2 regions of the Bacillus sp. FSL K6-3431 genome follow, and region 2 is predicted to be linked to the other one. Evidence: riboswitches for the same ligand, from Rfam matches in the RefSeq annotation. Region 2 holds a riboswitch; the other holds the start of a gene.
What was found. Region 2 has a riboswitch for thiamine pyrophosphate ahead of MHB53_RS19670 (ABC transporter substrate-binding protein). Riboswitches for the same ligand answer to the same signal wherever they lie in the genome.
Positions count from the first base shown of each region.

Region 1 (16,234 bases), 3.1 Mb from region 2:
CGGGGTATACAAAGGCACGTTGGCCAGAGGCGCTGAGTGGCACAACCGACTACAAGGAGTTGCCGGGCAATACTCGACAACTGCAGATCATCTTGGCTAGGATCGTAGCTGCCGGCTGCATTCTGCTCGGTGTCATCAAGGTGTTTTGGGCGGTTGGCGGCTCTTTCGGCATCGACCCGGCAACCATGAGTGAACGCGATGTGTGGTGGCACATGCTGTCATTGAGTACAGGCGTGTGGTCCTTTGCTGGTGCGTGGGGCATACTGGTGGTAGCATCTCGCCGTGGGTCGAGGTGGTTTCTACCCCCTATGGCAGCGGCATGGATTTCATCGGGAGCGTTGTTCACCAACAACCTCTATTCCGCCTTATCTTCAGTTCGACTCGATGCGCCACTCTCCCCAGAGTACCCATTGACATGGTTGTTGACCACACAGGCCGGCATTGTCTTAGGTGTCATAATGGGGATGATTATCCTGCTGGTGCTGCACGAACGCCGTCGAGCCCTTCGAGATGAGTCCAACTGAAGTTGAATACACAGAACCACGGAGATGAATTACCCATAAAAATAGTTAGACCATGATTACAATGATGCAAAGGCTTTAGAATGGTTTTAAAGGAGAAATAATATTTTGGATAAAAGGGTCCAACTTGACTTTGATGTTGCTTTGAATAATGTTCGATCAAATAAATGCTAATAACCTTTGAAAAAAGATCAAAATACGCTTTTAATATATTCAATTGAAGCATTCTGTATAAAAAAGTTTGATTATTTTTGTGACCATTATTCCATTAAAGCCCGATTGTGGAACAACCCATCAATTAGAGGTGTTATTCAGCAATTGTGCCAAAAAATAAGTGAGTAATGGCAGTTGCAATAACAAATTTTACGTTAAATAGGAAGGAAAACAAATAGTTTTTTTGTTCAAAGATCGGGCCCTTTTCTTGAATAAGAGAAGGGGTTTTTTTGTAAGTGAATTGAAGTTAATCAGAAGAAGTTATTTAGTTTAGCTTTGGGACGTACTACTCAACATTAAGGAGGAAATCGATTATGAGTGACACACAGACATTACGAGGACTCACCACAGTCAGTTTTTGGACGGATGATCTAGCAGCGGCAAGTGGCGGTACGCCGAGCTATTGGGCATCGAACGATACTTCGAACGTTCAGGATATGCAGAGTTTCGCCTCGGCGACTACCAGCACGAGCTGGGCCTGATCGATAGCCGATACGCGCCCGATGGTTCAGCGACCGGTCCGGCCGGTGCTGTAGTGTACTGACACGTCGACGATGTAACAGCAACTTTCAAGAAACTGCTGTCTATGGGGTGCGAATGAGTACGAGGCACCCACAGAGCGCGGTGAGGGATTCATCACTGCTTCTGTGGATGTTCCCTTTGGGAACATCTTAGGCATTATGTACAATCAGCACTATTTGGAGGTTTTGGATCCGACCAGAAAAGCGTGACCCTCGCCGTCGGCATTCACAGTTCACCGAGGTTTGGCAAGTTGCACTGTGGGGCGTAGCAATTAAGGGGCTTCACGAGGTAATGTTAATAAAGGACTATTCCAGAAAACCAGCTAATATCTTGTCATGATATTAGCTGGTTTTTATAATGAACTCTTAGAAGGATACGAAAAGAGCGCAATCCTTACTTTGGGTACTTCCAACATTCCGGAAATTCGTACGCTAAGTGAATTCCAACGCAAAAAAGTCAAATACCTGTACGTTAAGGCATTTGGCTTGTTAAATTACTCCACCCTTTATCAATTGAAGAAGCAAAGTTCAAAATTATCCCTTAAAGACTATTACTCTTTTTTAATTATATTTCTTTAAAGTAGGAGTATATAAATTTCAGAGCTTTCTGTTTATCCATCGCTAGTGATTACTGAGTAACTAGTTTTCTTTTTACAAACAACTGCCGCAGCAATTTTGAAATTCCGAAGGTTACTTTGAGTTTGTTGGTATAACGAGCCGCTCATAAACCAGCGTACTGCTTCCATCGGTCCAAGCTTATGAAAGTTGAGCCAAAGAACGACAAAAAGTATTTGCACGACACTCACAAAGCCCCAAAGGAGCGGCGTCAAGAAGGAGCTATTCAATGACTTGAGCTTAACGAAATAACTGTTGGATGTATTGGTATTGATTTTATTAGTTCAGACAACTGTGAAATTAAACATATTGCTGTATCTCAACTGAAAGGGGAAATAAGGTAGGTAATAACATGATTAATTTCGTTTGTGATAAACACTTATTAAGTTTAATTTCTGCAGGGTTATGCTTGTTTTAGGTTTTAAAATTAAATAACTTTATTGTCTTTTTACACTTTGTACCGAGGTTTATGACCTTAGCAAAAAGATTGGTCAATCATTGGGCGGTGACATAGAATATTACCAAGATAAGCTTAAAGATTGTAAGGGACGTATTCTTGAAGGAATGGTCGGTTCTGGCCGTGTAATTATTCCACTTCTTGAAACTGGTCTTATTGTTGATGGAGTTGACTATTCACCTGAAATGTTGGCTTCTTGCCGTCAACGTTGTGAAGAACGTGGCGTGCAAACCAACTTTTATAAATCGAATTTACAGGAACTTTCTTTACCTAATAAATATGAAGCAATTATTATACCAGCTGGTTCATTTTTAACGTGAAGAATCACTTGAAGCTTTGAAGCGAATTTATGATCATCTTGAACCAGGTGGGCGCCTTATACTTGACCTTTTCTTGCCTGACACCAATTTTGAGGTTAGTAAGTTTGGCGGTACATCAACATTCAATTTTCCGAATGGGGATGTAATCACAATGGAGGGTAAACTTGTTGAAGCAGATTTATTTAATCAATATAAAGTTTCATATTTAAAGTACGAAAAATGGCGTGATGGAAAACTTGCTAAAACTGAATTGCAACGTTTTGCCATACGTTGGTATGGCGTAGAAGAATTTAAACTAATTTTAGAAAATATCGGTTTTTCGGATATGTAGTGTCCGCCGATTTCGAATATGGTAGCCAACCAACAAATGGGAACCAGGCTTTCGTTTATGAAGCTATTAGAAAATGATTTATGATTTATTAGTTGAATGACCTCTTAACGCTCCTTAATAGAGCATGAAGGGGTCTTTTCTTTATTTATCTCTATAAATCAACATTAAAATTTAACAGAACTTTGTATGTAAGAGGAATACTCTAATGAGTTTTAGTTCGAATGGAGAGGATGGCAATAATGAAGATGAGTTATTCGTTGCAATAGGAAAATCATTAAAACATTTCTGGCTTTTACTTACCTTATTTCAAAAATGAAAAGGATGTTGGTTATCTAAATACAGAAGTGTCAGACGTAGCCCAAGCCCAATACATGATAAATAAAAAACTTTATTTAAAATACTACTTGTATGCCCTATTTAACGGCGACAGTAGTCTTTTTGAGTTTCAGATATTGTTGTTCAGAATTTATTCAGTGCCATTTGGTAATCTTTACAAGAGCGTTGCTTAAAGGTGATTATACTTTAGGAATTACAAATTGTTTGGATATTTGGGGAATGGACTTTTTCACATTGCATGATACAACGTGAAAAAGGAAAAGGGGAGATGAGCCTAGTAAAAGCAATGTGGGTTTTACGTTCAAATATTTCTATATTGTGGGCTGTTTTATATACGAGAATGAAGGCTTATCACTACCTCTATAGCTAATGTAACAGTATTATGTTCTCGTTTATTTGATATCTTCCTCTTGTTACATTATGCCGGGATCATGCTCAGTCCCTAGTAATTTGGCAAAAAACAAAAAATTGACATTGTGGATTGAAAAATAAAAGAGGAGGAAGCACAATGACAAAACTTGATCCTGAATGGGTGGCATTAATTACTCTTGCGAAGGAGCAGGGGCTAACAATTGAGGAAATAAAAAATCTTTTAAAACGAGGTCCTGGTGTTAAAACGCGGAAAAACATACATTAATCAAATCGACATCAAAAAAGCTGAGTTCACCTACTTAAGGAATAAGTAAAGTATCCTGGGCACATTCTCGAACCATACTTGAATAAGCTAAGTGGTATGGCAAACAAGTCGTATTTTTCGCGAAAAACTTCGCTTCAAGTCAATTCTGTTCCAGTCACGGGCTACCGCAATAAAGACGTTAAAAATTTCGCTATGGTGTATGGATCTCTTCCGAATACAACCCCACCAAGACAGAGATATCAAGCAAGTATGAACCTTAAATCTGAAGCGATAAGACTACTAACCGTAGGAACTACAGGGATAGCCTAATTAATAACTAGTGGTTGCACTGATGATCTTAGGAATCTCCCACTTCAAACAGACCTTAAGATCGTTAAGTGGCGAGTGGTTCAACTGTACAAGTAATCTGACTTATTATATTATTTGTCTTGCATAATATATATTCTTCGTTATAATAGTGATGAGTATAATTGAATCGACGTACCACAGGGGGAGCAAATAGCTGAGAGTGGATAATTAATCCAGACCCTTCGAACCTGTTAGTTAATGCTAGCGCAGGGATGTGGCAGAACAAGAGATAGTAACTTCATATACTATTTCTGTTCCCCTATGGATACGTGCAATACACAAATCATAGGGGGTTTTTTTATGAGTAAAATTTCTTTACAAGCAATGATAGAAGCATCTATTTTTGCAGCGATGGCACTTGTGTTGGATATACTTCCTTCCATCAAGCTTACACCATCTATCTCTATATCAGTTGCTATGGTGCCCATTTTTATCGTTGCGTTTAGGTGGGGAGTTAAGACAGCATGTATCTCAGGCTTATTATGGGGATTACTACAAATTGCTATCGGTGATTATTATATCGTAACACCACTCCAAGGCTTTATAGAATATTTTATTGCATTTACTTTTATAGGATTTGCTGGGTTACTTGCGCCTGTGGTTAGTAAAACAGCATATGAAGGAAAGAAAGCGATGATGGTCCTCACTGTAACCTTAGGCATTTTCATTGGAAGCTTGGGTCGTTATTTTTGGCATTTTATTGCAGGTGTTATTTTCTTTGCTAAATATGCCTATGAAGCAGGTAAAACACCTATCGTTTTTTCCTTCATCACGAATGGTATCACGATGATTTTCTCCTTTTTATTATGTGCCATTGTCATTTGTGTCGTATTATCTATTCGACCTGAGCTAATAAAAACAAATAAAGGGAATCATTTATCGAATAATAGCAAAGCTTCATAATGTGATTTATTTTTGGCATACCAACATAATGAATGCTGCTTTTCTGTCTGCTTATTATAAACAGTCACTACAGTTTTTCCCGATTTATCTAATACTCTGTTGTTGATTTAAAATAAAGTCGCGACGTTTGTAAAAAAGATGCGATGTTTATAAAAAAGTTGCGAAGCATTACCCCTTTGGATTTTTTATCTAAAGGGGTGTTTCGTTGTAAAAGGACTTACTTATTGAGTCAGTGTAAATTAAATTTATAGAAATAATTGAAATGATATATGGATTTTGTGAAAGAATGTACTTAAAGCTAAAACGGGCAGCTTAGTTTAATAAGAGTGTTTTTAGTATTAAGACGAAAAATGTGTAAAATAGGGTATAACGGAAGAAGTTTTAAATATTCTGAAAGAGAGTTGAATTTGTTATGGATACTCAAGTAACTACGAAATTTAGAATAGATAAGCCGTCTAATGAGGTGTTTGAAGCCTTTGTAGACCCTTTAAAAATCGGGAATTTTTGGTTCTCATCGAGTTCCGAAAGATGGGAACAAGGCAAGTCTGTTACATTAAGATATGATGAATACGAAGCAGAAGGCGTTGTAAATGTATTAGAAATCGTGGAAAACATGAAAATCGTGTTTTCATGGGGTGGAGAATCTGATGAAGAAACAGTTGTTACAATTACACTAAAAGAGTTGGATCGTGCCAGTACAATTATTGAGGTAAACGAATCAGGTCTTAATGAAGCTGACCCTCAAATAGTAAACAAAATGCTAGGACAAAAAGAAGGTTGGGTATATATGTTAACGTGTTTAAAGGGCTATTTGGAGAATGGTGTTAGTGATTTGAGAGCAGCAATAATTCATTAGTGTTAAATAACTTCTTATGTTTTTTCAATTACTGGGTTTATCGGAGTTATTGTAAACGGAGTAATACTAAGAAAGTTACAATCTAATTAAATAAATCAGAAGTGCGATTCCTAAAATGAATCGCTTTTTTCTTATTCAACAATCTGTGCTTTGGAAAGGCTACAATGAGCTAACAGCTTCAGCATTAGACCGGTGGATTCGTCAGTCCGAGAGCTCTGGATCCTTTCAAGAGAAAGATAATCGATCTGATAAAGAAAATGAGCTGATCCATCTTAAGAAAGAAATGGCACGCCTTCGAATGGAGAATGACATTTTAAAGCAAGCCGCGCTGATCATGGGACGAAAGTAAATGTGATTCGGATCAATGTCCACAAATACTTTGTATCAGCAATGTGCGGTGTCCTGCAAATTCCAAGAAGTAGTTATTACTATATGCCAGTTGAACAAGAAACCGAAGATGGGTTAGATCATTTGATTCGAACGATATTTCTTCAAAATCGCAGCGCATATGGCACACGCAAAATAAAAGTTGAATTACAAAAGATAGGCCATCAAGTATCCCGCAGACGGATCGGCCGAATCATGCACGAACAAGGTCTAGTATCTAAATACAACATCGCACGATTTAAGCCCCAAAAAACAAAAGTAAATGATGAAGCTGTTGGAAATGTACTGGATCGAAATTTTGATGACCAAGAAGAATCAGCAGTCATTGTCAGCGATTTAACCTACGTGCGCGTACTAAATAAATGGTGCTACGTTTGTTTCTTGGTGGATTTATTGAACCGAGAAATTATAGGCTATAGTGCAGGACCAAATAAAGATGCGGCACTTGTTTACAAGGCTTTTACTAGTGTGAAAAAAGACTTGCGAGACATACAACTTTCTCATACGGATCGTGATGAAGCGTTAAAAACATTTGAGATCAAACGATCGTTGAGCATGAAGGGAAATCCTTATGATAACGTCGTGGCTGAAGCAACATTTAAATTGTTTAAGACTGAATTTACGCAAGATATGCATTTTGAAAGTATTGAATAACTGGCACTTGAACTTAGTGACTATGTCCACTGGTTTAATAACATTCGTACTCATAGTTCACTCTTACTTGAGCTCCGTAAAATATAAACATGATACCCTTAAGAAAAGTGTCTAGTTTAGTGTTGACATACAACTTTAGTGAAAAAAGAGCTTGCATAAACCCCCCTTTTTTTATGCAGCTGCGAGGCTTCCTCAGAAGCCAAAAACGTGGATGTATCAAGGTTGTATAAAATCACGCATAACCAATAAACACGGACACATGAAAACCTCTTGCACTGAGGTGGTTGTTTTATGTTAGCTAGATTTGTATAATGTATTCATCTGATGCTTTGGGATCTTGTTCAATTATAGGGCCATTTAATGGAATAAGTTATGTTAAAATTGAATCAATTTGAAAGCGGAAGAAAGGGGGAATATAATATGGACTTAGCTTTGGACATTGCTCGTATTTCACTGCCTGTTGTAATAGTGGGTGGAATTGCAGTATTTGTAATTCTAAGAATGAAACATAAATATAAGAAAGGTACCCTGGGTAAGAAAAAATCTAAAAGCGCTCAAATTATATTAGATAGTTTAATACCATTCGGAATGATGATTGGTTTTGCTGTTGCTTTACTTTTAAGCATGTTTTCCTCAATTTCCTTACTATCTACAATCACTTGGGGACCCGGGATAGGTTTCTTATTTGGATATTTTGCTTATGAAATTTATAGCAAAAAAGAAGAAATTCATTCGTAATAACTGTCTCCCAGAAAAGGACGCTTTAATTAGCAAGCAGCTAAAAGGGCCATATAATTGAATTGAACAACCCTCTTCAAAAAAACCGATATGTATAGTGAAGGATTTTCACTTATAAATTTTTATAAAACTATATGAATGTAAGTGCTTATCTGTTAGAAATATGTAAAAATTTATTTAAAACGATTCACCATAAGAAAATCATGTTAACCGGATGTATCTATGCCCCGCAACATGATAACGAGTATATCCAGGATAATATGCGCTACCTCATCGACAAAGAAGAAAATGGAGGAATAAATGAATATTGAACTTGAAAAGCTGATTTATGCTTTAAACCAACGGTTCAAGACGAATATCATCTCTACTGACTGCCAAACTATGCCGTTACAGGGCGGATCTGTGGGGAATGTGTACCTGGTAAAGGGGATCGCCGAAACCGTGGATGGCGAAAAATTGCCTTACCGTATAGTGCTGAAAATCCAGAACAAATGGGAGCGTTACGGCGATCCGGGTTCATGGCGTCGAGAATATGATCTCTATTCGTCTGACTTGGGAGCGACTTTCTCGCAAGCCCTCCGTTGGCCGATATGTTATCACGCCGAGTTCAATGCCGAAGTTAATGAATATCATCTGTGGCTGGAATATATCGATGGCGTAACCGATTTAGACTTGACCGGTGACATGTATGAAGAGGCCGCGCTGGAGTTAGGGCGCTTTCAAGGCAAGCTGTATGCGGAGCAACCCGCCGTGCTGGAGAGCCTGACCAACCTGAGCCATCCGGATCTCATGAAGAATACGTATTTGCATTACCGGTCATGGCCGGTCGTCTACGATTATATACGATCGGAAGACTGCGAATTGCCCCTGCACGTGCGGCAAATGCTCATCGACATCGATGAGCAAGCAGACGAGATATTCGCCCGTATTGAAAAATTGCCCCTCGTGCTATGTCACCGGGACTTCTGGATAACCAATCTTATCTATGCTGACGGGAATTTCGCGCTTATCGATTGGGATACCAGCGGATGGGGCTACCTGGGCGAGGATCTCGCAAGCCTGATCGCGGATGAACCGGATATCGATAACATGGTCGAACACTACCAGCGATGCATCCCTGCGTATTACAAAGGCTTTTCGGAGTATGCGGATGTATCCCGAATCGCCGATCATTGTGTCTACGAGATAATCCTTCTCGTATTCGGGTACAGGCTTGTCGAGGGGTATCTCCACACAGAGGCTGATGACGAGAAGACGAAGCATGTCCATACTCTCCAAAAAATCTATGAAATGAAAACCATACCCTTGAGGGTTTAATAAAATTAACAGGCTATCACGTCAGCCTGTTTTGTGTTTATCCCTAAGGGTCAATTTGGGTATTTTTGCATATCCCCCGAAAAAGGGTATGCTTATTCAAGATAAGGGCGCTTTAATTGAACAAGCAGTTAAAAGGATCTTCCAATCGAAGATCCTTTTTTTCAGTGCCTATAACATGCAATTATGTTAACTAGATTTGTATAGAGTATGCATATGATAATAGAAGATCTTCTTCAACTAAACGTCTAGTTGTAGAATGACAATAAAGTTATTTAATTTTGAACCCTCAAACACAGCATAACCTTGCCCTTATTTGTGGGCAAGGTTAAAATAAAGTTGTTTAATTTTTGATGGAAAGACACTTCACCTAAACTTTAAAATAACAATAAAGTCGTTTAAAAATCTAAGTTTTCTTCAACAATCGCGCCCGTTTCAGGAATAACTTGCATGCTGGGTTTATTTAATTCCTATTTTTGTGGATTGACTCTGAGGATTGTTCCACAGGGATCCGAAATCCAGTAACCCTCTGAGTTCTCGTGTACCTCCACTTCATCTCTTCTATTAATGTGATTCTCATGTAAATACTCTGCTGCTATCTTCACATTGTCTGTCTGAATCTCCAGCCATACATCTTGTTGAGAATAATTGTCCATACAATCCAACCACAGTGTGGCATCGCCAAACTGAAAGGCATGTGATTCAGACTTGAAGCCCAAATATGGCAGCTTTATCACTTCCTTATAAAATTGCACCGTCTCGTTGTACTTGAATTTTGGAATCTTTAGGGCAATATTATTTCCACCTTTGAATTCTCCATTTGTCGTTTCCAAAAAGACTACCTCCTTTATTTTTATCTTTACTATACCATCTGCTGCTTTTTTCCATTTCTTCTAGATTGCTATTTCGTTTTTTCTTGCCGATCTTCAACAATCTGGCCCGATTGCTGAATAGAATGACTCGCATTTTTAAAAAACTTTATTGTAAATTAAACAACTTTATTGTAAATTAAACAACTTTATTGTAAATTAAACAACTTTATTGTAAATTAAACAACTTTATTGACACTCAACACTAGTATGTAACAACAGTGCTTTACTTGAAAAGGCCAAATTAAAAAGGGTTGATAAGGTGTTTTTAATCAAACTTTATTTCAAAGCCACATCTGTTTTTTAAAGTGCCTTTCTCAGTAAGAAGGGTTTTTTTTATTTCCTCATTTTTTCCAGTAGTAATTAAACGCATATCCGCATATAATAAATGCAAACAAACGTTCTGAGAGGTGTGGGGATGATGATAGGTTTACTTAAACGAGCTGCTGGATCACAAGATAAATTTGAAATGATTTATTTATCTAATGAAGGAACGATTTCGCAACGTATCATTAAAGTTATTGCTGTTAACGAAATAATAGTAAAAGCCTATTGCTACACAAGAAGACAGTTCCGCACATTTAAGTTAAGCAACATTCTATCTATCGGATCTTTACGACAGAGAAGGGGTGCGTAATGATTAGAGATCGTGGAACGAAAAAGTGGACGGCCATGATGCTACCTGAGCACGTAGCTATGATAAAGGCTATGAATAACGATTATTACAAAATGAATAAGCCGATTCTTGACGAGTATCAATTATCCGAAATTGATGAAAAAATTAACACCGCAGTAGAGTTTCGCTTGCCGGTTAAATTCGAGTTATGGAACGATGGATACACTGAAGAGCTGGAAGGTATTATAAATAAAGTGGACGATATTAATAAGCACGTGCGCATTGTGGATTTAAAAGGTGATTTGATTAATATCGATTACGAGTCAATAATTGAAATAGATTTTGCAGATTAGAAAAATACTTTCAAATGAATCGAGCTTGATCAATTCAACAATTGGAGATAAATTCTCGTTGCAACGAAAAGAGTGAAACTGCCATCAACAAAGTATATAATAGAAATAACGGGATCCTATTTATAATAAAATGACTTTATTTTTGACGATATAAAAAATATAAACATATATAAAGTTATATTGAATATAATAAAAAGGATTAAAAATTCTCTATCGTTATCTGAATACATATCACCAAAAGTAAAATAATATTGCAATTAAGCCTATTATAATGATATATTGCAGGATGATTTGGATTATCCTGTATTTTAGCGTATAATAGAAACATTATGAGAAGGGGGATCTAAGCCATGGCATATAGAAGGGGACCTCAGGAACCTATCCCTGAAGAAGAAACAGTTGTCTGGTCATGTACAAATGAAGAATGTTCTTGCTGGATGAGAGATGCCTTTTCTACTGAAGAAAAAACAGTTTGTCCAATTTGTAAATCAGAAATGGAAAAAGAAACAAGGGTATTACCAGTTATTAGTTGATTATTTATGCAAAATCGCGCAAACAACTCCTGTTCATATTAAGGAGTTGTTTTTTTCTATTTTTTACATGTTTTCCTCGTTTTATGGGAATATCAAGTATAGGATGGAAAAGGAGGATATAATTTGAATACAAAAAATAATCTTGAGGGCCCTAATCATGCGGAATCATATTGGATCAATTCGACGAAATTGGAGTCGTTTCCACAACTAGAAAAAGATATCACAGTAGATGTCGCGATTATAGGTGGGGGGATCACAGGGATTACAACTGCATACAACCTCATAAAAGAAGGTTTTCATGTAGCTGTGCTAGAAGCAAGCTCTGTTCTTAATGGAACTACTGGGCATACAACAGCCAAAGTGACCGCCCAACATGGGTTAATATATAACGAATTAATTAATCAATTTGGCAAAGAAAAAGCTAAGTTATACTATGAAGCAAACATAAATGCAGCAGCCAATATGGAAGAATGTATGAACTTACATGGCATAGAATGCGATTATAAGAAGGAAGACGCATACATCTTTACAACTTCTAAAGACTATTTACAAGACTTGGATAATGAAGCAAAAGCTTATCAAACATTGGGGATTGATGGTGGTATTACAACAGACATTCCATTAGATTTAAAAGTGAAATCCGCTCTTGTTATGTATAACCAAGCTCGATTCCATCCACTTCACTATTTATCGCATTTAATTAACTATATTAAAGAAAATGGTGGGGAAGTATACGAGCGTTCTGTTGCAACTCATATGGAAGATGGAGAACCAGCTACTGTTCATTTTAAAAATGAGGCGAAAGTAACTGCAAAATATGTCATTTCAGCCTCACACTTTCCTTTTCATGATGGTAGAGGTTATTTTGCGCGTTTACATGCTGAACGATCGTATGTACTAGCTGTGAAGCCAGGTAAACCATTCGCGGGTGGTTTATATATTAATGCCGGAAAGCCAACTAGATCCATTAGATCCGTTACAATAAATGGGGAAGAAGCGCTTCTCATTAGCGGTGATGGACATAAAGCGGGACAAGGTGGAGTAGAAATCAAGCATTATGAAGCCTTAGAGAAATTTGCTTTAGACTACTTCGGTGCAAAAGATATAATATATCGCTGGTCTACCCAGGATTTAGTTACAACTGATAAGGTTCCTTACATCGGGAAGATATCAGAAGGCCACGATAATATATTTGTCGCTACAGGCTTCAGAAAATGGGGAATGACAACGAGCACAGTCGCGGCCACGATTATAACAGATTTGATTATTGGTAAATCGAACCCATATGCAGACTTATTTTCTCCATCACGCTTTACTGAAAATCCAGGTGTAAAAGAGCTCGTGAAAGAAAATATGAATGTAGCAGCACATCTTATAAGTGGGAAACTAGAACGGCCTGACAAGGAATTAAAGGATATAAAAGAAGGGGAAGGGTCTGTCGTCACGATCAAAGGTGGAAGGGCAGGGGCGTATAAAACAGAAGCTGGAGAACTGTTTGTAGTTGATACGACATGCACCCACATGGGATGTGAAGTGAACTGGAATAGTGGGGATCGCACTTGGGACTGCCCATGTCATGGTTCAAGATTTTCAGTTGAAGGTGAGGTTGTCGAAGGGCCAGCTGAGACACCTTTGAAAAGAATTGATCCTGAAAGTATTGATTACACAACTTCTTAAGAAAAGCGGAAGATGCCCGTGAAGTTTGCTAGTCGCTGGGCACCTGGAGCTAGACAACAAAAATCAAAACAGCCGATATTCTCCGCTTTGAGAATATCGGCTGTTTATAATTTACCAATGTTTAGTTATGAAGTCGTCACGGCCAGATTTATTACGATCTGCTAAATATTCTTCTTTATTTTTCTTATAAAAGTCTTGATGATATTCCTCAGCAGGATAGAAAATAGGGGCGTTGATAATTTCCGTAACAATTGGCTTTGTAAATTTACCTGATTGAGCTAACTGCCGTTTTGATTCTTCAGCAACTATCTTTTGCTCGTCGTTATGATAAAAAATGGCTGCACGGTAAGAATCGCCTCGATCCTGAAATTGTCCACCAGCATCAGTAGGGTCAATTTGTTGCCAAAAGATATCTAATAGCTGTTCGTACGAAAAGATAGTAGGGTCATATGTAATTTGAACGACCTCATAATGCCCCGAATTTCCAGACTTCACATCGGAATAGGTTGGGTTTTCCACATGTCCGCCCATATATCCAGATACAACGCCGTGAATTCCATCCCATTGATCAAATGGCTTTACCATACACCAAAAGCACCCACCGGCAAATGTTGCTATCTCTAAATTTTTCATCATCATCCATCCTCCCTAAAATTACATTAAAATAACCATTTCCAAACACCTATTACATCAAGAAAAACAATGATAATTGCCGTGGGAGCAATATATCGTATTAAAAAGTACCAAACAGTAAAAATTACCTTGGCATTTCCAGTTCCAACACTAAGCTCATTTAATAATGTTTGTTTAGGTATTTTATAAGCGGCAAATAAAGATATCGCTAACGCTCCTAATGGTAATAATATATTTGAAACGAGAAAGTCTGCAAAATCAAAAATAGATTTACCAAAAAGCATGACATCATCTAAGATGCCGAATGAAAGTGCTGAGGGAATACCGGCAAGAAAAATGAATAGTCCCGTCAGCCAAGTTATCTTTTTCCGCTTTGTATTATTATTCTTTGCTAATGCAGCTACAATAATTTCCAACATGGAGAATGCAGAGGTAAGAGTTGCAAAAAGAAAAAGAATGAGAAAAATACAGAGAAAAATCATCCCATATGGCATTTGATTAAATACTGCGGGTAATACTACAAATAAAAGTCCTGGTCCCTCTGTAGGTTCCATGCCTAGTGAAAAAACCGCAGGAAAAATCGCGAGACCTGCTAGTAAGGAAATAAAAATATTCATTAATACTATAATTGATGCTGATTTCGGCAAACTTTCCGATTTATTTAAGTATGAGCTATAGGTAACCATTACAGAAATCCCAACACTTAAAGCAAAAAACGACTGCCCTAACGCATATAAAATGGTTTTAGAGTCTATAGCAGTGAAATCTGGTAAAAGGAAAAAAGCTACACCTTCACCAGCACCTTCCAGCGTTAATGATCGAATAATTAAGATGATAAAAGAAATAAAAAGTGCTGGCATCATAATTTGATTTGCACGCTCAATTCCTTTTTGAATCCCTTGTGCGACAATCCAGACGGTAATAATCATAAATAAAAACTGTGCACCAACTGCAATATATGGCTGAGAAATAGAGGTTGGAAAGAGTTGTCCATAATCTTGTTCTGCTAAACCTGAAAGCTTACCAGTAAGCGTATTGTATAAATAAATGATGATCCATCCACCAACTACACTATAAAAAGACAATAAAATAAAGCTTGCGGCCATACCCATTCTCCCGATCCAGTGCCATCTAGTTCCCGGAGCAAAAAATCGGTATGCGGAAACCGCATCTTGCTGGGAGCCTCGACCGATTGAAAATTCAGCAAGCAGAACAGGTAAGCCTACTACCAATGTAAACAGTAAAAAAATGAGAAAGAAAGCTCCGCCCCCCGTTGTTCCTGCAACGTACGGAAATTTCCAAATAGCACCTAATCCAATTGCCGAACCGGCAGCTGCCAAAATGAAACCTAATTTTGAAGACCATTGCTCTCGATGTTGATCCATCCATATACCCCTTTATCTTAAAAAATTCCCATAGAATAACCACTCATAATCATAAGACATTTGTGCATGAAAAACCAGTTTTATCAAATGAGATTTTTTGTTAGTAAAGATATCAGTATAAGGACATATCGGAAAGCAAACAATAAAATTGTCCTAAGGTATTTGGACAATACGATTAAAAGGAGTATTATCTGTGAAATCTAATCCTGTCTTACCTTTAAGAAATGACAGATCAAAAAAGTCCAATAAAATGTGGGTTTCACTTATGGCTACCTTAGGGGTCAGCGCTGCTATATATGGAATGAAGAAATATCAAAATGGAAAGTTAATCCGTCCTATTCAGAACGCGATGAAGAAGATGAAAGAAACTGGGATGACAAATCCAGTTGGAATGGCAAAAACACCCCTTACAGAGTTTTCAAAAGAATTTTTAGCAACAAATAACCAAATAAAAGGTCAAAAGTGAAAGCTTTTCAAGAAGTGATACTCCCATAACGCTTCTGGGAATAATCCCTTAAGAATGATCAAAAAACAATGAAACGACTAATCCCTGCCTAAACGGTGGGGATTAAAAATTTGTGTGTGAAGCCAGAGTTTACGTTTTTTGTATTTTTTTTTATGCTTACAATGTATAAAATTAAGAAAAGTCAGACCATTTCACATGACTTTTTGTTTTTTGTAATTTAAAATTACATATATAGATTATATTGATCGTTTATTACTTGGGGGATTGTTACATGAGGAAAGTATTACCTTTCTTAAAGCCATATCGAATATCTATGTCTATAGCGTGGGGTCTTATGTTAATTGAGCTAACCGTAGAACTTTTCCACCCATTGTTTATGGCGAAAATAATCGATAATGGAATTATGCAAAATGATTTAAACGCTGTCATGAAGTGGGGAGGTATCATGGTAGGCATTTCATTGCTCGGTTTTGTAGCCGGGATTACTAATTCCTTTTTTTCTTCGCATGCTAGCCAAAGCTTTGGTTATGATGTGAGAGCGGCGTTGTTTA
Region 1 is NZ_JBBOCT010000001.1:961,389-977,622, reverse strand. Features, by position in the region: gene MHB53_RS04950 (hypothetical protein) at 1-524, shown strand, start outside; partial or broken gene MHB53_RS04945 (VOC family protein) at 1,049-1,465, shown strand; partial or broken gene MHB53_RS04940 (class I SAM-dependent methyltransferase) at 2,357-3,055, shown strand; gene MHB53_RS04935 (anti-repressor SinI family protein) at 3,823-3,951, shown strand; TPP riboswitch at 4,430-4,529, shown strand; gene thiT (energy-coupled thiamine transporter ThiT) at 4,600-5,202, shown strand; gene MHB53_RS04925 (SRPBCC family protein) at 5,615-6,058, shown strand; partial or broken gene MHB53_RS04920 (IS3 family transposase) at 6,225-7,214, shown strand; gene MHB53_RS04915 (hypothetical protein) at 7,520-7,837, shown strand; gene MHB53_RS04910 (aminoglycoside phosphotransferase family protein) at 8,138-9,154, shown strand; gene MHB53_RS04905 (hypothetical protein) at 9,622-9,984, opposite strand; gene MHB53_RS04900 (hypothetical protein) at 10,439-10,657, shown strand; gene MHB53_RS04895 (YolD-like family protein) at 10,657-10,989, shown strand; gene MHB53_RS04890 (cold-shock protein) at 11,340-11,522, shown strand; gene MHB53_RS04885 (FAD-dependent oxidoreductase) at 11,646-13,199, shown strand; gene msrA (peptide-methionine (S)-S-oxide reductase MsrA) at 13,311-13,835, opposite strand; gene MHB53_RS04875 (sodium-dependent transporter) at 13,859-15,217, opposite strand; gene MHB53_RS04870 (hypothetical protein) at 15,411-15,683, shown strand; gene MHB53_RS04865 (ABC transporter ATP-binding protein) at 15,955-16,234, shown strand, end outside.
Region 1: another riboswitch for thiamine pyrophosphate. It lies ahead of thiT (energy-coupled thiamine transporter ThiT); the one in region 2 lies ahead of MHB53_RS19670 (ABC transporter substrate-binding protein).

Region 2 (16,234 bases):
CCAATGGCGCACATCTTATTTTGGTGCTTTTCCATCCAGGCAAGCAATTCTGCAAATTGAACGTCAGTAGGTATAGCCTGTTCCGGGTGAAACCCAAAAGCAGGCACTACCTTTGAATACTTTTCCGCTAATAGCAGATTTTTCTTACATGACGCTAAATCAAAGGAAACAGTAATTATCTTATCACAATGAACTTGTTCCAATGTTGCTATAATCCGATCTATTTCATCGTCATCATAATGATCCAGATGAATATGAGCATCAATTATTTTATCCATGATATTACCGCCTTTGAAAAATACTATTGCTTAGCTTTCGTTTCCATTCAAGAAATTCATCAGATAATATTAATTCATCTTTTCGCGGTCTCTCGAATGGAATCACGAATTCATTTACAATTTGAGCTGGATTAGAAGACAGGACTATAATACGATCCGAAAGAAATAGCGCTTCATCAATATTATGGGTAACAAATAAAATAGTTTTTTTATACTCTGCCCAAATAGACATCAACCATTGATGCATTTCCAGTCGTGTAAAATCATCTAAAGCAGAGAATGGTTCGTCCAAACAAATGAGGGACTGTGGACTTAATAAAGCACGAATAAACGCAACTCGCTGCTTCATTCCACCAGATAACGCGTCTGGAAATGCTTGTTCATAGCCTTCCAACCCAGCACGTTTAATCATTTTTAAAGCCTTATCCATTTCTATTTTCCCTTGCAATTCCTGACCAAGCAGCACATTTTGTAAAACTGTTCGCCATGGAAATAGCGCAGGTTGTTGGGGCATATAACTAATTAGTCCCCGTTTTCCGGTAATGTTTACATCATCCAAAACAATAGAACCATGATCAGGTTCAAGTAAACCGCCAATCAAATGGAATAATGTGCTTTTCCCACTCCCGGATGGACCAAGAATTGTTAGAAACCCCCCTTCCTCTATGTTAAGATTGATGTCTTTTAATATTTCACGCCCATCAAAACTGTTCGAGAGCTTGTTAATTTCTAATGTGCCCAAAATAGCCTCACTCTCCCTTTCCGTTCCACTTTACAAGCCATCTTTCTGCAGCAGTAATGATACTGAAAAAAAGCATGCTCAAAATCATGATTATCATAATCGCTACGAATACACGCTCCGTTCGGAACGATGAGGAAGCAAGCGTCATATATACCCCTATCCCTTTTTTCGCACCAAGCCATTCAGAGATTACAGCACCCATCATGCTATATGTAGCAGATATTTTCAGACCGGAAAAAAGAGCAGGCAACGCATGAGGCCATTCCAATTTTGAAAAAATTTGTGTTTTTGATGCTCCAGCCATTAGCATATAATGCTTCATTTCAGTAGGTGGATTGCGAAAACCACCAAGGGCAGCAATCGTCACTGGGAAAAAACATACGAGCGTGATGACGATCATTTTCGGCAAAAGGCCAAAACCAAACCAAATAACAAGCAGCGGTGCGAGCACAATAATAGGTACATTTTGCGATAAAATCAGTAACGGATAAACGGCCTCTCGTACACCGGGAAGCAAGTGCAATAGAATCGCTACAAAAAGTCCGATCGAACAACCAATCATAAACCCGACTAATGCTAGCACGATTGTTGACTGTATATGGGGTAGAAATTGATCGAACCCATTAATCGCCTCATGCCAGATAACGCTTGGCGCTGGCAGCAACCATTTTGGAATCTCCGCCAATTTTACTGCTAGCTCCCAGATGATTAATAAAAGGATGAGAACCGCTACCGGCTTCCATCCTTTTTTTAACATAGACAGCATCAGCGATATTTCTCCGTTAGTCGGCTCATTTCAACCCCAGTCGGCTGATATAAAATTTTAACTTGCGAAACAACATTGCTACTACCCATTTCCGTCATTCGCTCATTCATTTTCCCGATCACATTCATTAACTCATATAATTCACCTTCCATTGTTGTTTCCAATGGACTGACTTGATATTTCACTCCGGAATCCTCGATGATTTTGATCGCTTCATCCACGTAATGATAAACATCTTCACCATTCTTTGGTTTCGGTATAATTTGGATGCTAATTAATGCGTTTGCCATATTAAAGCCCTCCTATTTAGGTAAAAATTCATTTGTAAATGCTTTTTCCACATCTATCTCTTTTTCAAGTAATTTATTTTCGAGCATCCAGTCTGTATAGTTTTTCCATACTTCTTGTTTTTGCTCTCCCCATCTCGGAGCGTCATCCTTATACTTTGGCGCAAGCCATTCTTGGCTTTTTTTCACAAGTTCAGGATCTAAATCTGGCACAGCTTTTATTAAAATATCCGCTGCATCTTGAGGATTATCAATGGCAAATTCATAGCCTTTGGAAGTTGCAGCCATAAATGCTTTTACCGTCTCTGGATCGTCTTTAATCATTTTTTCATTCGTCGTAATGACAGGTGTATAATAATCCAGTTTATCCGTATAATCCGTTAAATATATCATGTTGATTTCCTCGCCACGAAGTTCAGCTTCTACACCAGTCCACGCATAAAATATCCAAGCGAAATCAATGTCTCTTTTTACCGCTGTGAAAAAATCCGTATCACCCATATTAATCGTTTCAAGCTTTTTAATATCGGCATTTTCTGAAGACATTAACGATGATAGTACGGCCTGCTCAACAGGTGCACCCCAACCACCATATACTTTCCCTTCGAAGTCCTTTGGTGATTGAATATTTTTAGCAACAGGCGATGCAAAACCTGATGTATTATGCTGAATCACAGCGCCGATCGACACGATTGGTACATCCTGCACCCTTGCTTCCGTAATGCTTTCTTGATAACCAATACCAAACTCAGATTTACCTGAGGCAACGAGTTGATCTGCTCCAGCTTCACCAGGCATAATAATATCTACATCCAGACCCTCATCTTTAAAAAATCCCCTCTCTTTCGCTACATATAATCCGGTATGATTCGTATTTGGGGTCCAATCCAATACGAGGGATACTTTTTTTAGCGAATTATCTTCACCCTTACCTTTGATATCGTCTGCGCCTGAGCCACAGCCTACTAATAAAAACAGTCCAATAATACTAATTAACCACTTTTTCATTCCTTATTTCCTCCTAATCTATAAAATAGAGAAAAGGAACCGCTAAAACAACAAAAGCACAAGCGCCTTGAACAGCTCTGACAGGCAAATGATGATCTGCACGGTTTGCCACGAATCAGAGCTACTTGTGAATCGAGGTGTTAGTTAGACGCTGGATCTAGATGCGAAAAAACGCCCTGGGATAAGAACCCGGGCGTCTGTAAGAACACTCATTAATGAATGAATTGACGTTCCCTTCGCTGGTATGAGCCAGAGCAGGTTCAAAGGGTCAGTATCTTAAGGATACTATCTCAACCAGCATAACCGGTTCCCCCACATTTCACATATTTATATTTCCTTCATCATTATAGCAGATTAAGAGGGATAAACCAGTTAAATGCTATAACCATTACTGAAATGACGAATAATTATTAAAATCCAGTTAAAAACTTATGTTGATAAATGATCTACTTCTTCTTGATCACTCCCTAACTAGGACGATTATTTCGGTGACTTTCATCCATAATTCTATAACCTTCGCCATTATTTCTATAACTTTCAACGCTAATTCCATAAGTTACTTAAAGCCTTCTCCAAAGTAGGATATTCATACGAATAACCATGTTCCATCGCCTTTTCTGGAAGAACTCGTTGCCCGTTAATTAGTATTTCACTCATTTCTCCTAATAGCACTTGTAGTGCAAAGCTCGGAACAGGTAACCAATGTGGACGATGAAGGACATGCCCAATTGTTTTTCCGAACTCTTTCATTTTTATTGGCTCGGGTGCAGTCACGTTTAGCGGTCCGGAAATAGTGTGATGTTCGATCGAAAATTGAATTAATCCAGCCACATCCGCAACATGTACCCATGATACCCACTGCCTTCCAGTTCCAACAGTGCCTCCAATAAATAATTTATACGGAAGCACCATTAGCGGTAGTGCCCCATCATAACCAAGTACAATCCCGAACCTAGCCATAACTGTCCGAACACCATATTGTTCCGCTTTTTGCGCTTCAATTTCCCAGGCTTTCACAACAGTCGCTAAAAAATCTGTTGCAATAGAGTCGTCCTTCTCTGTATAAGTGTTTTTTTCTGACATACCATAAAATCCGACTGCAGATGCATTTATTAACACTTTTGGTCTCTGATCAAGCACACTGATGATACGATTAATTTCCTTTGTCACTATCATTCTACTTTGTAAAATTCGAATTTTCTTTGCTTTCGTCCATCTCAATCCATTTATTGACTCACCTGCTAAATTGACAATCGCATCTACATTAGTGAGATGATTTTCAGGCTCACTTTGATCAGCAAGCCATTGAACTGCATGAAGCCGGTCTGTTTGCTTCACTTTATTAGGACTTCTCGTCAAAATTGTTACCTCATATCCAGCATGCAATAATCGATTTTGCAACACCTGGCCAACAAAACCACTTCCTCCCGCAATAACAACATGCATGTGATCCCCTCTTTCAGAAAAATGCAGGCGCCTTCAACACTACATATGTGCATTACCGAACATCTCCTAAGTTCGCTCGACCAGTGGTATCGGCACTAAAGTACGTAGTATCTGTTGGAGCTAACACAAAATTCACTTACACTTTCTGACTTCACAAAAAACCGATCAACTCGTTTAAGTCAGATCGGTTCGTTCAATCAAGCTAATTCAATTGCCTTCAGCTCAGCTTCTGTTTTCTCTTTTAAAGAAAAGCCTAATGCCTTAAGTTTATGTAGTAGATCAGCACAAACTCCATTCTCTGCGATAATAAACGACCGATCTCGCTCTATTGTTTCTTTGACTGACGAAAGCATATTGAAAAGTGATGCCGTTTTATCATATGTTTCATCCTTCGGGATATCACGCAAAAGTGCTGTTGTCGCTTCCGTAACTGGTAAAATTACTAACTCACAATTTTGTTCTAGCTGCAACAATTCATTAAATACGTCCATCTTCTCAAATGGTGTTCGCAGCGTATAATCTGTGAGTTCATAAACCTTTGTATTCTGATAATCTAGATTCAGAAATGGTGATGGTTCACCTTTGATAAACGCCTTGATCTGTAGATTGGATCCAACTTTTACTTTCGAATCTTCATTTGATTTTGAAAAAACTGTACTCATATTTATCGCCCCTAAAATTTCTTTTACTTACTCAATTACCTTTTATGACGAGTGTTTAAACATGAATATGACTAATTATTTTTCCGATCAAAGATCAACAGTTAGCAAATTGCTTTCTTGATTCGTATGATGAAGAATTATAGAATTCCGATTGTAATTTTACTACAGAAAACTTTCAATTATTAGCTGCCTGTATAGCAGCTTGATATACTTCCTGAAAAGTTGCTCCAAATGCTTGTGCTACCTGTTTTACATCTTCATATTCTGGAACCTGTCGCATTACTGTCCCCTTTTTCAAAGCTTGCTTCACTTTAATTTTTCCATAAGGAGTATCTGCAGTTACTATTTCCCGATCCAAAATGCTTCGGGACCAAGTATTTTTTCTCACTCCGAGCGTCGTCGTTTCCTGAAAAAGCACTTCTGTTAATCTAGCTTCTTGGTCATTAGGAGCAAGCACGGTAATCAGTATACCTGGTCGGTTTTTTTTCATAAAAACTGGCGTGTAATATACATCAAGTGCGCCTTCATTTAACAACTTTTCCATCACATAACCAAAAGCCTCACCAGTCATATCATCAAGCTGACATTCTAGTACGGTAATCGTTTCAGAATGACCTGAGCTATATTCATTTCCTTGTAAAAGTTCACCAACCATAACACGTAAGACATTCGGTCGGCCTGGAATATTCTTCGTACCAGCTCCATACCCAACAGAAGTCACCTTCATCGCAGGCATCGTACCGAAGGAATCTGTTTGGCTTACAATAATCCCTGCTCCAGTAGGAGTCGTCAATTCAAATGGCAAATTGCTTGGAGCAATCGGCACATTTTTCATCATGTCAAGCGTTGCTGGAGCTGGAACTGGATATACACCATGGTCAATATGAATATGACCAGAACCAAGCGGTACATGTGACGTAACGATTTTTTTTATTTCTAATTCTTCAAGTGCAATGGCTGTCGCGATGATATCAACGATCGAATCAACGGCACCCACTTCATGAAAGTGTACATCTTCAAGTGGCATATCATGGATTTTCGCTTCTGACTTGGCAATCGGAGCAAAAATTTGTTTGCTTCGACTCTTTACGCCTTGATCCAGATCCGATTCATCAATTAGTTTAATAATATCAGCATAGTGGCTATGAGGGCTATGACTATGTGAATGTTGACTATGGCTATGTTGATCAGCGTGATTGTCATGGTTATGTTCGTGAGAATGGTGCTCATGATCCCCGTGTTCGTGTTGATGGGTATGATCGTGGCTATGATAGTCTTCATGCTGATGATCATGTGTATGGTCATGGCTGTTATTATCCGCCACTTCATCAGTCAAAATCACATCAAACTTGATCGCACTGATTCCTTCTTTCATTACCTTTTTCCATTCAAGGCTATATCCAGATACATTTAATTTTTTTAATTCACGTTCAATCCGTTCGGGAGAAGCGCCGGCATCAATTAAAGCACCGACCATCATATCTCCGCTGATTCCCGAAAAACAGTCAATGTATAGAACTTTCACTCATTACATCCCTTTCTGGTCAATGCTGTATGAACAGCTGATTCAATCGTATTTGTCATCGTAGCTGCGAAATAACCTGCGCCAAAACCATTATCAATGTTTACAACAGAAACGCCGCTCGCACAGCTTGAAAGCATGGCAAGTAATGCTGCAAGTCCATTCATGCTCGCTCCATAACCCACACTTGTCGGAACTGCCACAACCGGCTTAGATACAAGACCGCCAACAACACTGGCGAGAGCTCCTTCCATGCCGGCAACGACAATTACAACATTGGCATCTTCAATTAGCTTAGCTTTATTTAAAAGCCGATGTAAGCCTGCAACGCCAATATCATTTATTCGTTCCACCTTATTTCCCATTAATTCCGCAGTAATTGCCGCTTCTTCCGCAACAGGTAGATCAGACGTACCGGCACAAACAACAGCAATATAGCCTTCTTTCCAGCTTTCTTGAAAATCTGAAGCAATCCAGTGTAATGTACGTGCAGCTTCATGATAATGAAAGATGTCTTCTGGATACATCGAACGTAATTCTGCTAAAATATAAACTGCTTTCTCAATATCAACTCTTGTTGCCAATACTTTTTGATGATGTTCCATCAGCTTTGAAAAAATACCTACTATTTGTTCACGCGTTTTGCCTTCACCATAAATGACTTCTGGGAAGCCAGTGCGTTCCTCCCGTTGCAAATCGAGTGTCGCATAACCTAAGTCTTCCTCTGGTTCAAGCTTTTTCATCGCTTCTTCTACAGATAGTAATCCTTGTTCAACTTGTTTTAAAACAGCTTTCAGACCATTGCTCATACAGTTGTTTCCTCTGGTAGCACTTCATTCATACTGCCTGAACGGTATCCTTGTAAATCAAGGGAAACATACGAAAATCCAAATGACTTCAACGCGCGTGATATTACTTCATGCTGCTCCACAACACGTAGCATATCCTGCTTATCTACCTCAATCCGAGCAACTTGATCATGGTGGCGAACGCGAACTTGATATAACCCAATCCCCAAAAGGAAATCCTCTGCCAAATCAAGCTGATTCAGCTTCTCTCTCGTAATTACAGTGCCATACGGAATTCTTGAAGACAAGCATGCGAATGATGGTTTATCCCATGTTCTTAAGCCCATTTCTTTTGAGAGTTCTCTAATTTCTTCTTTAAAAAATGCTGCTTCTTGAAGCGGACTACGTACACCGAGTGCACGTGCCGCATCCATTCCGGGACGATGCTCACCAAGGTCATCCATAATAGATCCATCTATGATCGTATAACGGTCTCCATATGTGGTGATTAGCTCCAACAAATGATTATACAATCCATTTTTACAATGGAAACACCGATTGGAATCATTTTTAACAAATTCCGCATTAGTTAGCTCACTTATTCGCGTTTCGATATGCTCAACCTTAAGTTCCGCCGCTAGACTCTTCGCAAGCTGAAATTCCCTGTCTGGAAAAGTATCAGATGCCGCAGTAACACTAAGTAATTTATCTCCAAGTGCTTCTTTTGCCACAGCAAGTAGGAAAGTACTGTCCACACCTCCTGAAAAAGCTACTAGTACATTATCCATTTCTTGCAAAATATTAATTAGTTGATCCTTCTTTTGTTGCAATGTCGGTTTCATCTTGCGCCCTCCTATCGACCCTTTCAATTACGGGTCTTTTGACGTTTTACGCATCCTAAGTTGGAATTCCTACATAATTTATTTAGATTAAAATGTCGGTCCAATTCTCCAGATTCCGAAATCATGTTGTTTTAGAATTTCCGATTTTGTTAGTTTTCCAGATGAAACTGATTTTATTTCATCAAATATGGACTGACCAACTGTCTGGACAGTTTCTTTTCCATCAATAATTGTCCCAGCGTTCAAATCCATATTATCGTTCATGCTTTCAAACATCGCTGTGTTTGTTGATATCTTAATCACGGGCGCGATCGGAGATCCAGTTGGTGTTCCACGCCCTGTTGTAAATAAAACAACTTGCGCACCTCCAGCAACCATACCTGTAAGTTGCTCAATATCTTGACCCGGTGTATCCATCCAAACAAGGCCTTTTTTAGTCGGAATTTCCGCATAGTCTACTAATTCTTGAAGTGGACTTGTACCAGACTTCGTTGATGCGCCTAGTGACTTTTCCTCAAGAGAACTTAGTCCACCTTCAATATTTCCAGGTGTCGGATTTCCTGTACGAATATCGACGCCCATCATAAGAGCTCTACCTTCGGCTTGCTTGATTACATCATATACACGTTTTACTGTTTTATCATCAACAGCACGGTTAGCTAGCAAATGCTCCGCACCGATTAATTCTGTCGTTTCCGCCAAAATAGCCGTACCACCCGCTTCAACAATTAAATCGCTTACGTGTCCCACAGCTGGATTTGCTGATAAGCCTGAGCATGCATCTGACCCGCCACATTCCGTACCAATGATCAATTCACTGACATGACACTGCTCACGCATAACAGCTGAAGCATCTTGTACCATTTTCGCAGCAATTTTTGCCCCATTAGCAATTGTTTGTAGAGTTCCCCCATTTTCTTGAATGGACACGACTTCCACAGGTTTACCGCTTTTTGCAATTTCATCTGCAACGCTTCTCGCCTGATGGGTTTCACATCCTAATCCAAGAACGACTACACCATATACGTTAGGATTTAACCCTATACCAAGATACGTCCGGAATGTTTGCTCATAGTCATCGCCAACTTGCGTACAGCCATGCTGATGGATAAAACTTACCGTACCATGAACAAGCTGTGTAATTTGATGCGCTGCCTGAGTAGCACAAGTAATTGTAGGCAAAATTAATACATGATTACGTACGCCCACTTTACCATCAGTCCTTCGATATCCCCAAAACATCTGATCATTCTGCATTTAAATCACCCCTACCACGCGTTCCTTCAAGATTATGAACATGGACATGCTCACCTTTTGAAATGTCGCTTGATGCAACGCCAATCACTTCCCCATATTTATAAATCTTTTCACCTTTATTAATTAGATCTAGCGCAAATTTATGTCCAAATGGAATCGATTGCAATAATTCAACCGCATAACTAACATCACCATATACCGCATTAACTTTAGACCCTTCAGCTAAGTTAGCTAAAACTGTTGCTACATTATCTTCCTCATTCATTAATACAGCCGAAAACTGTTGTGACATCTTCCGGCCTCCTCCCAAATTATCTTCACTTTCTCTATTTTAAAGATACCATATTAACTTCAAAGTTTAAATAATAAGTTTGGGAGTCAAATTAAATAGTTTTTATTCTTCAGAATCTACATATGGAATTGTAAGCGGGCCTAAAGGTAGCACTGCAATTGTCATATTTTCTCCATATTTCTCTTTTAACTTTTCCAATGTTTCTTCAATATTATGGGACGGTTTTAACATCGCTTGCGTTACTTGCTCGTCCGTTAGCAATGAATACACGTACACATCCGCCCACACTTGAACTACAGCTTGTTTTTGTACTTGCCATTGATCAAACTTTTTAAAGTTCGGATCGTTAATTAAATCTAATATTTCTTGCGGCGAACTTGCCAATTGTAGAATATCGCCATAGTTCCCATGATCAGGGAGCCCATCTGAGCACTCTGAAGCAACGATAATTGTTCCGCCTTGTTTAACAATTTTATGTGCAGCACTCATGCCCTTTACGGCTTGATACAAATTTTGGTCTAATGGATAACCAGAATTGGAAGTAATGACAACGTCGAATCGTTCTTCGCATTTCGTCATTGCATGCTCTTTTGCATATGCACAGCCTTTGTCATGGGCTTCAATTAGTTCCCCAGCAAATACATTCGTGATTTCCTTTGCACGATTCAATGTTACATTCAACATAAAGTGCGGCTTGCACAACATATTGATTTCACGTGTCATATCTTGCAATGGATTGTTCACCATATTTCCCCAAGTGGATAGTGGATCGCCAATCATCCGCGCATTATGAAAAGTCATGATTGTTTCAATGCCCGCAATTCCTGGCATAATCCCTTTTGGTCCCCCAGAAAACCCTGCAAAAAAATGCGGTTCAATAAATCCGGTAACAATTCTGAAGTCTGCCTCCACATATTCCTTGTTTAAATAAACATCACAACCAAATTTACTATGCCCGACATTTACAAGTGTCTCTTTATCATGGCAATGATTATTAATGATGCGAATATTGTCAACGACCCATTCTCCAAGCATTTCAACAAACTCATCTCTTGTCTGGTCGCGATGTGTTCCCGTTCCATTAATAATGACAACGTTTTCCAATGGAACATGCTCCATTTCTTTAATTAATGCGGGAACGAGTTTCTCATTCGGTGTCGGTCGGGTAATGTCACTGATAACAATCGCCACCTTATCCGTTGCTTTTACCATCTTTTTTAATGGTGGAGAACCAATTGGATTTTGTAACCCCTTCTCAAGCGCCTTCATTTCATCTGCAACTGCAGGTAAATTTTTTGGTTCGAGAATATGCGCATCCTTCGGTAAATTAATTGTTAAATTATCTTTTCCATATAAAAGTGTTGTTTTCATCATAATCTCCTTTCAAAACTTTAGATCAATTTCGCCTCGGCGGAATTGCGTCCAGATTTAATCGAGTTCGCTCGACAACTTCCTCTGAAAATCTGTGACATCCGCCGGAGGCTTTAACTTCCTTCAGCCGGAGTTTGCCTCCCACTGAATTGGGTAAATCGCATTTCTCCCTTCACTTATAGAAGTGGGGGATTTCTGCTGAATGAAGTTTAAAAACAGAATCACCCCTGACGATTTCAGCCAGGGGAATTCTTAAAGTGTGTGTTCACAAAGGATGCCAAATTAATCAATTATCAATTGGCTACTTTTAGGACATCCACTTATAATAAAAATGCTACTTATGCTGGCTGGCCAGGATTTTCGTCCTTAGCATCAATTCCTCTTTTTCTTTGATATTTATCTATCATTATAACAGCAATTGGGCAGAGTATCGCTGTCGTTAGAACAGAGATGGAAATTTGCATCGTTGCTAAATTTGCAATATCTGCATAAGATTGAGCTTCTGCAGTACTCATCATTCCTGATCCTGCTGCTACCGATGCTGCCGCGGCAATTGCTGCTGGTGTTCCTACGGCATTACCTGCAGTCGAGGCTTCTGCAACAGGAGCAATTTGACTTTTTTCCTTAAACAATTTAAATACAAGCACACCCGTTAGTCCCGTGAATACTGTAGTCATAAATCCAAGGAGTAAGCCTGCACCGACAACACTCGGATTGAAGAAAGTAGCAAAGTTCATACTTGCACCAAGTGCAAAAGCAAAGAATGGTACCGGCAAAATTTCCCCAGGTTTTAAAAACTTGCGTATTTCCGGATCTAAATTTCCAAGGATCATTCCAATTGCGATCGGTAGAAGCACAGCAATGAATGCGATTACAGGGAATTTCGAACCAAGAAGCCCTAATGACATTAAAGTGAAAAACGGACCATCATTTAGTGAAAGTACGGATACTGCGCCAACATCTGAGCGGTTTCCGTATTGACTTGTTAAGGCTGCATACATACCACCATTCCCATTTGTCATTGCTGCAATGATTGCAATCGTGGATAATCCAAGGAATCCATTCATTGGATCAAAGAAAAATCCAAAGATAAGTCCAATCGCTAATCCGGTAAAATATTTGGATGTTGTTAATAATACACCCTTTTTCAAGGCAACTCCGCCAACTCGAAGATTCATCTGACTTCCTGCACAGAATAGGAATAAAGCAATTAAAGTAAGTGCACCATTTTTAAATAATTCCTCTGAAAAGCCACCAATTCTTAATAATTCATAATAACCATCGGCTGTTTTTGCAACCCCAAGCGATTTCAGGAAATTCATGACCGCTGGAATGTGTAATTGATCAACAGTATTTATTAAGGCACCGAGCATCAGAGGAACTACCATTAATCCTCCTGGCACTTTTTCAATTGTTTGTTTGATTCTCATAACTTCGTACCTCCTTCATGATGTAAAAAATATGTGCGGCATATTTGTTCTGCTGATTGCTCTAATAAAAGACTAGCTTCTTTCATTGCTTGTTCCAATGATATTGGCCTGTTAATAATGCTGTACACACCAATGACACCGTATTCATAAAGCGCCTGAATTTTCTCGCCGACTGACCCTGCTAAAATAACAGTAGGAACATTTTGGCTTTTAGCTACCTGCGCGACCCCCATCGGCGTTTTTCCGAATGCCGTTTGAAAATCGACCTGTCCTTCGCCAGTAATTACAAGATTCGCGTCTTGGATTATTGCTTCTAATTTGCTGTATTCCATCACAACGTCTACCCCTCGTTTCGTTGTTGAAGGAAAAAACGCTTGAAAAGCACCGCCAATTCCACCAGCTGCCCCAGCTCCTGGCATCTCATGTAGTCTTATATTCGTTTCTTTTTCTACAATATTCGCCCAATGGATGAGGTTTTCATCCAAGTGTAGAACCATTTCCTTTGTTGCGCCTTTTTGGGGTCCAAATACATGTGAAGCTCCATTTATACCAACAAACGGGTTTTCAACATCAGAAGCGATTAAGAATTGGCTCTCCTGTATCCGCTGGTCAAAATACTGCAAAGAAATCTTCTCGATACGATTTAATTCCCCACCACCGAAACCAATTTCTTTTCCTACATTGTCCGTAGCCTTCAGGCCAAGTGCTTGAAGCATACCTACTCCACCATCATTCGTTGCTGACCCACCAATCGCTAATACGAACTTTCTATAACCTTCATCTAGTGCAAGTTTTATTAATTCTCCCGTTCCATATGTCGTTGCTTTCAGAGGATCTCTTTCTTCCCGTTTTATTAAATCTAAGCCTGACGCATTTGCCATTTCGATAATACATGTCGTTTTATCGCCAAGTATTCCGAAATACGCTTCAACTGGTTTTCCAAGTGGTCCTGTCACAAATACCGACACTTTTCGTCCATTCGTTGCAGCTACAAGATTTTCCATTGTGCCTTCTCCGCCATCTGCAACAGGAACCAACACTGTTTCTGCCTCAGGAAAAGCGTTTTTTATGCCTTTTTCAATCGATAATGCCGCCTCCATCGCGGTAATACTGCCTTTAAATGAATCTGGAGCAATAACAATTTTGATTTTTACCATCTCCCCTCCGAAAACGTTTACACTTACTTGTTTTTTTCTATTATAAATCTATTGTCCGGCGATATCTTTATGTGTAGAATACAAATTAACAACCAAAAAATTTTAATTAGTTAGTTTCATTGTACAAAAAACGCAATAAATTTGAAATAATATCCTTTTTTATAACTTCAAAATTTGAAAACGCTTGCCAAATAGTATAATTTCCAAAAGGAGCATCCAAATGATCACACGCGACATCGCAGAAATGCTTGTAAAGGAAACGTCGACCATTTTGCACTTAAATATAAATATTATGAATGAAAAAGGAGTGATTATAGCCACTGGAGATCCTGCACGGTTAAATTTTATACATGAAGGTGCGTTAGAAGTAATTCGAAGTAGTAAAAACGTGGAAATCACAACAAAAAGTAAAAAATTACTGCGAGGAACCCAACCTGGTCTCAATCTTCCCATCCATTTTCAGGATAAAATCGTCGGTGTGATTGGTATCACTGGCGATCCCGAAGAAATCGGCGATCGGGGAGGTCTCGTAAAAATGATGGCCGAGTTATTGATCAAGCAAGCTTATATGGCAACACAAACAGAATGGATACAAAGAACAAAAGATATGATAATGGAAGAGTTGTTGAAAGATGGCCCAGCACTTGATCGTATTAATCGCTGGCTAGGATTACTCAATCTGACAATCGAAGGACCATTCATCACTGCTCTCATTGAAAGGACTGATCCCTCGTTTTCTAATCATTCGCTTTTAAATAGCATAGAAGAAAAAATGAATAGTATAGACGTCCTTATAGGATTAGTTCATGTAAATAAAGTTTTATTGATCATTTCAAGTACATCCATTTCTAAAACGGAAAGAAAATTACTTTCACTTTTCCAAGAGCTTGAGAAACAAAAATTTCACATTCGGTTAGCTTATAGTCCGCAGGTAGATGATATCTTCGGTATTGCCCAAGGGTATCGCGAATGTGAATTAGCACTAACTATTACTGATCCCATTATTAAAATAGTAGCTTATACTGATGTAGAACCAAAAGCACTTGTGCACCAGATTAATCCCAAACTTGCGGAACAATTTTCCGAAAGAATTCTGTACGGCTCTCTAAATAATTATGTTGATACACTACAAGCGTTTTTTGATAATAACCTGCATATTAAAAATACAGCGGAAAAACTTTATATCCACCGTAATACCCTTGTCTATCGCCTTAATAAAATTCAAGAAATTAGCGGCTACAATCCACAAAACTTCAAAGATGCATTTGCATTACAAATGGCGATTTGGCTAAGAGGGGTCTGACCCCCGGTGCGTTAAAGCGAAACAGGATAGGTCTTCCCATATGGCCCGTTTATAGTGTATTCGTTTTAATTACATTATTCTTTTAGCACCTTATGCCTTCCTTATTCCTTTAGTAGCTATGATGCTTATTTATTTTTCAATATACCTTTTATCGATTATGATGGTACAGAATGCTTGAAGAAATGGGGAATTGCATGAAGAACCTTGCATTATTTACATATAAATATCGGAAACTTGTAGTATTATTTTGGGTAGCTCTCGTCTTATTCTTTGGATTCTTTGCGCTAAAACTGCCATCCGTACTCAATGGCAGTGGTTTTGAATATGATGGCACATATCAAGAGGTAGAGGATATTTTGGAATCCGAGTTCGATATACCTGCATCCTCGATGATTTTACTTTTTGAAAAAGATGAAGTAGCTGCACAAGATGAATTCGCAGATTATATCGAAAAAACGCTTAGCAATGTGGAAAAAGTGAAACATTCCGAAGTGTTTACTTCTCCACTAGAATCGCCTGAATTAATGAAAGACAATAGGGCATATGCCATTCTAGCATTTAATGGATCTGATGATGAAATAGCAGATAACATCGAGAATATCCGCGCTCAGATCACAAACGATGATTTATTTTCTGCCGGTCTTACAGGTGGGTCAATTATTGAAGAAGATATGAATAAAGCTGCACAGGATGATTTAGTTCGTGCCGAATTGATTGGAATTCCGATCGCTATCATCGTTCTCTTATTTGCTTTTAGGGGTGTTGTTGCTGCCCTTATTCCTCTAGTGACAGGATTTGTCAGTGTAGTCGTTGCAATGGGCTTACTTTATTTCACGGGAGAAAAGGTCAATCTGTCTATTTTCGTCTTGAATACGGCACCTATGATTGGTCTTGCACTCGGGATTGATTTCGCTTTACTTTTCGTAAATCGCTTTAGGGAAGAGTTAGCTGGCAGTACAAAAGAAGCAGCAAATAATAAAACGGTGCTTACTTCGGGAAGAGCAATCATTTTCTCAGGCTTTTGTGTATTACTTGGTCTAGTTGCCATGTTATTTATTCAAGTTGGCGTCTTCCAGTCGGTTG
Region 2 is NZ_JBBOCT010000001.1:4,051,097-4,067,330, reverse strand. Features, by position in the region: gene MHB53_RS19690 (TatD family hydrolase) at 1-278, opposite strand, end outside; gene MHB53_RS19685 (ABC transporter ATP-binding protein) at 283-1,020, opposite strand; gene MHB53_RS19680 (ABC transporter permease) at 1,028-1,786, opposite strand; gene MHB53_RS19675 (thiamine-binding protein) at 1,786-2,076, opposite strand; gene MHB53_RS19670 (ABC transporter substrate-binding protein) at 2,089-3,081, opposite strand; TPP riboswitch at 3,296-3,405, opposite strand; gene MHB53_RS19665 (TIGR01777 family oxidoreductase) at 3,625-4,527, opposite strand; gene MHB53_RS19660 (hypothetical protein) at 4,725-5,189, opposite strand; gene larC (nickel pincer cofactor biosynthesis protein LarC) at 5,365-6,714, opposite strand; gene larB (nickel pincer cofactor biosynthesis protein LarB) at 6,711-7,520, opposite strand; gene larE (ATP-dependent sacrificial sulfur transferase LarE) at 7,517-8,341, opposite strand; gene MHB53_RS19640 (UxaA family hydrolase) at 8,429-9,598, opposite strand; gene MHB53_RS19635 (UxaA family hydrolase) at 9,588-9,890, opposite strand; gene larA (nickel-dependent lactate racemase) at 9,993-11,261, opposite strand; gene MHB53_RS19625 (2-keto-3-deoxygluconate permease) at 11,600-12,691, opposite strand; gene MHB53_RS19620 (glycerate kinase) at 12,688-13,839, opposite strand; gene MHB53_RS19615 (CdaR family transcriptional regulator) at 14,069-15,151, shown strand; gene MHB53_RS19610 (MMPL family transporter) at 15,346-16,234, shown strand, end outside.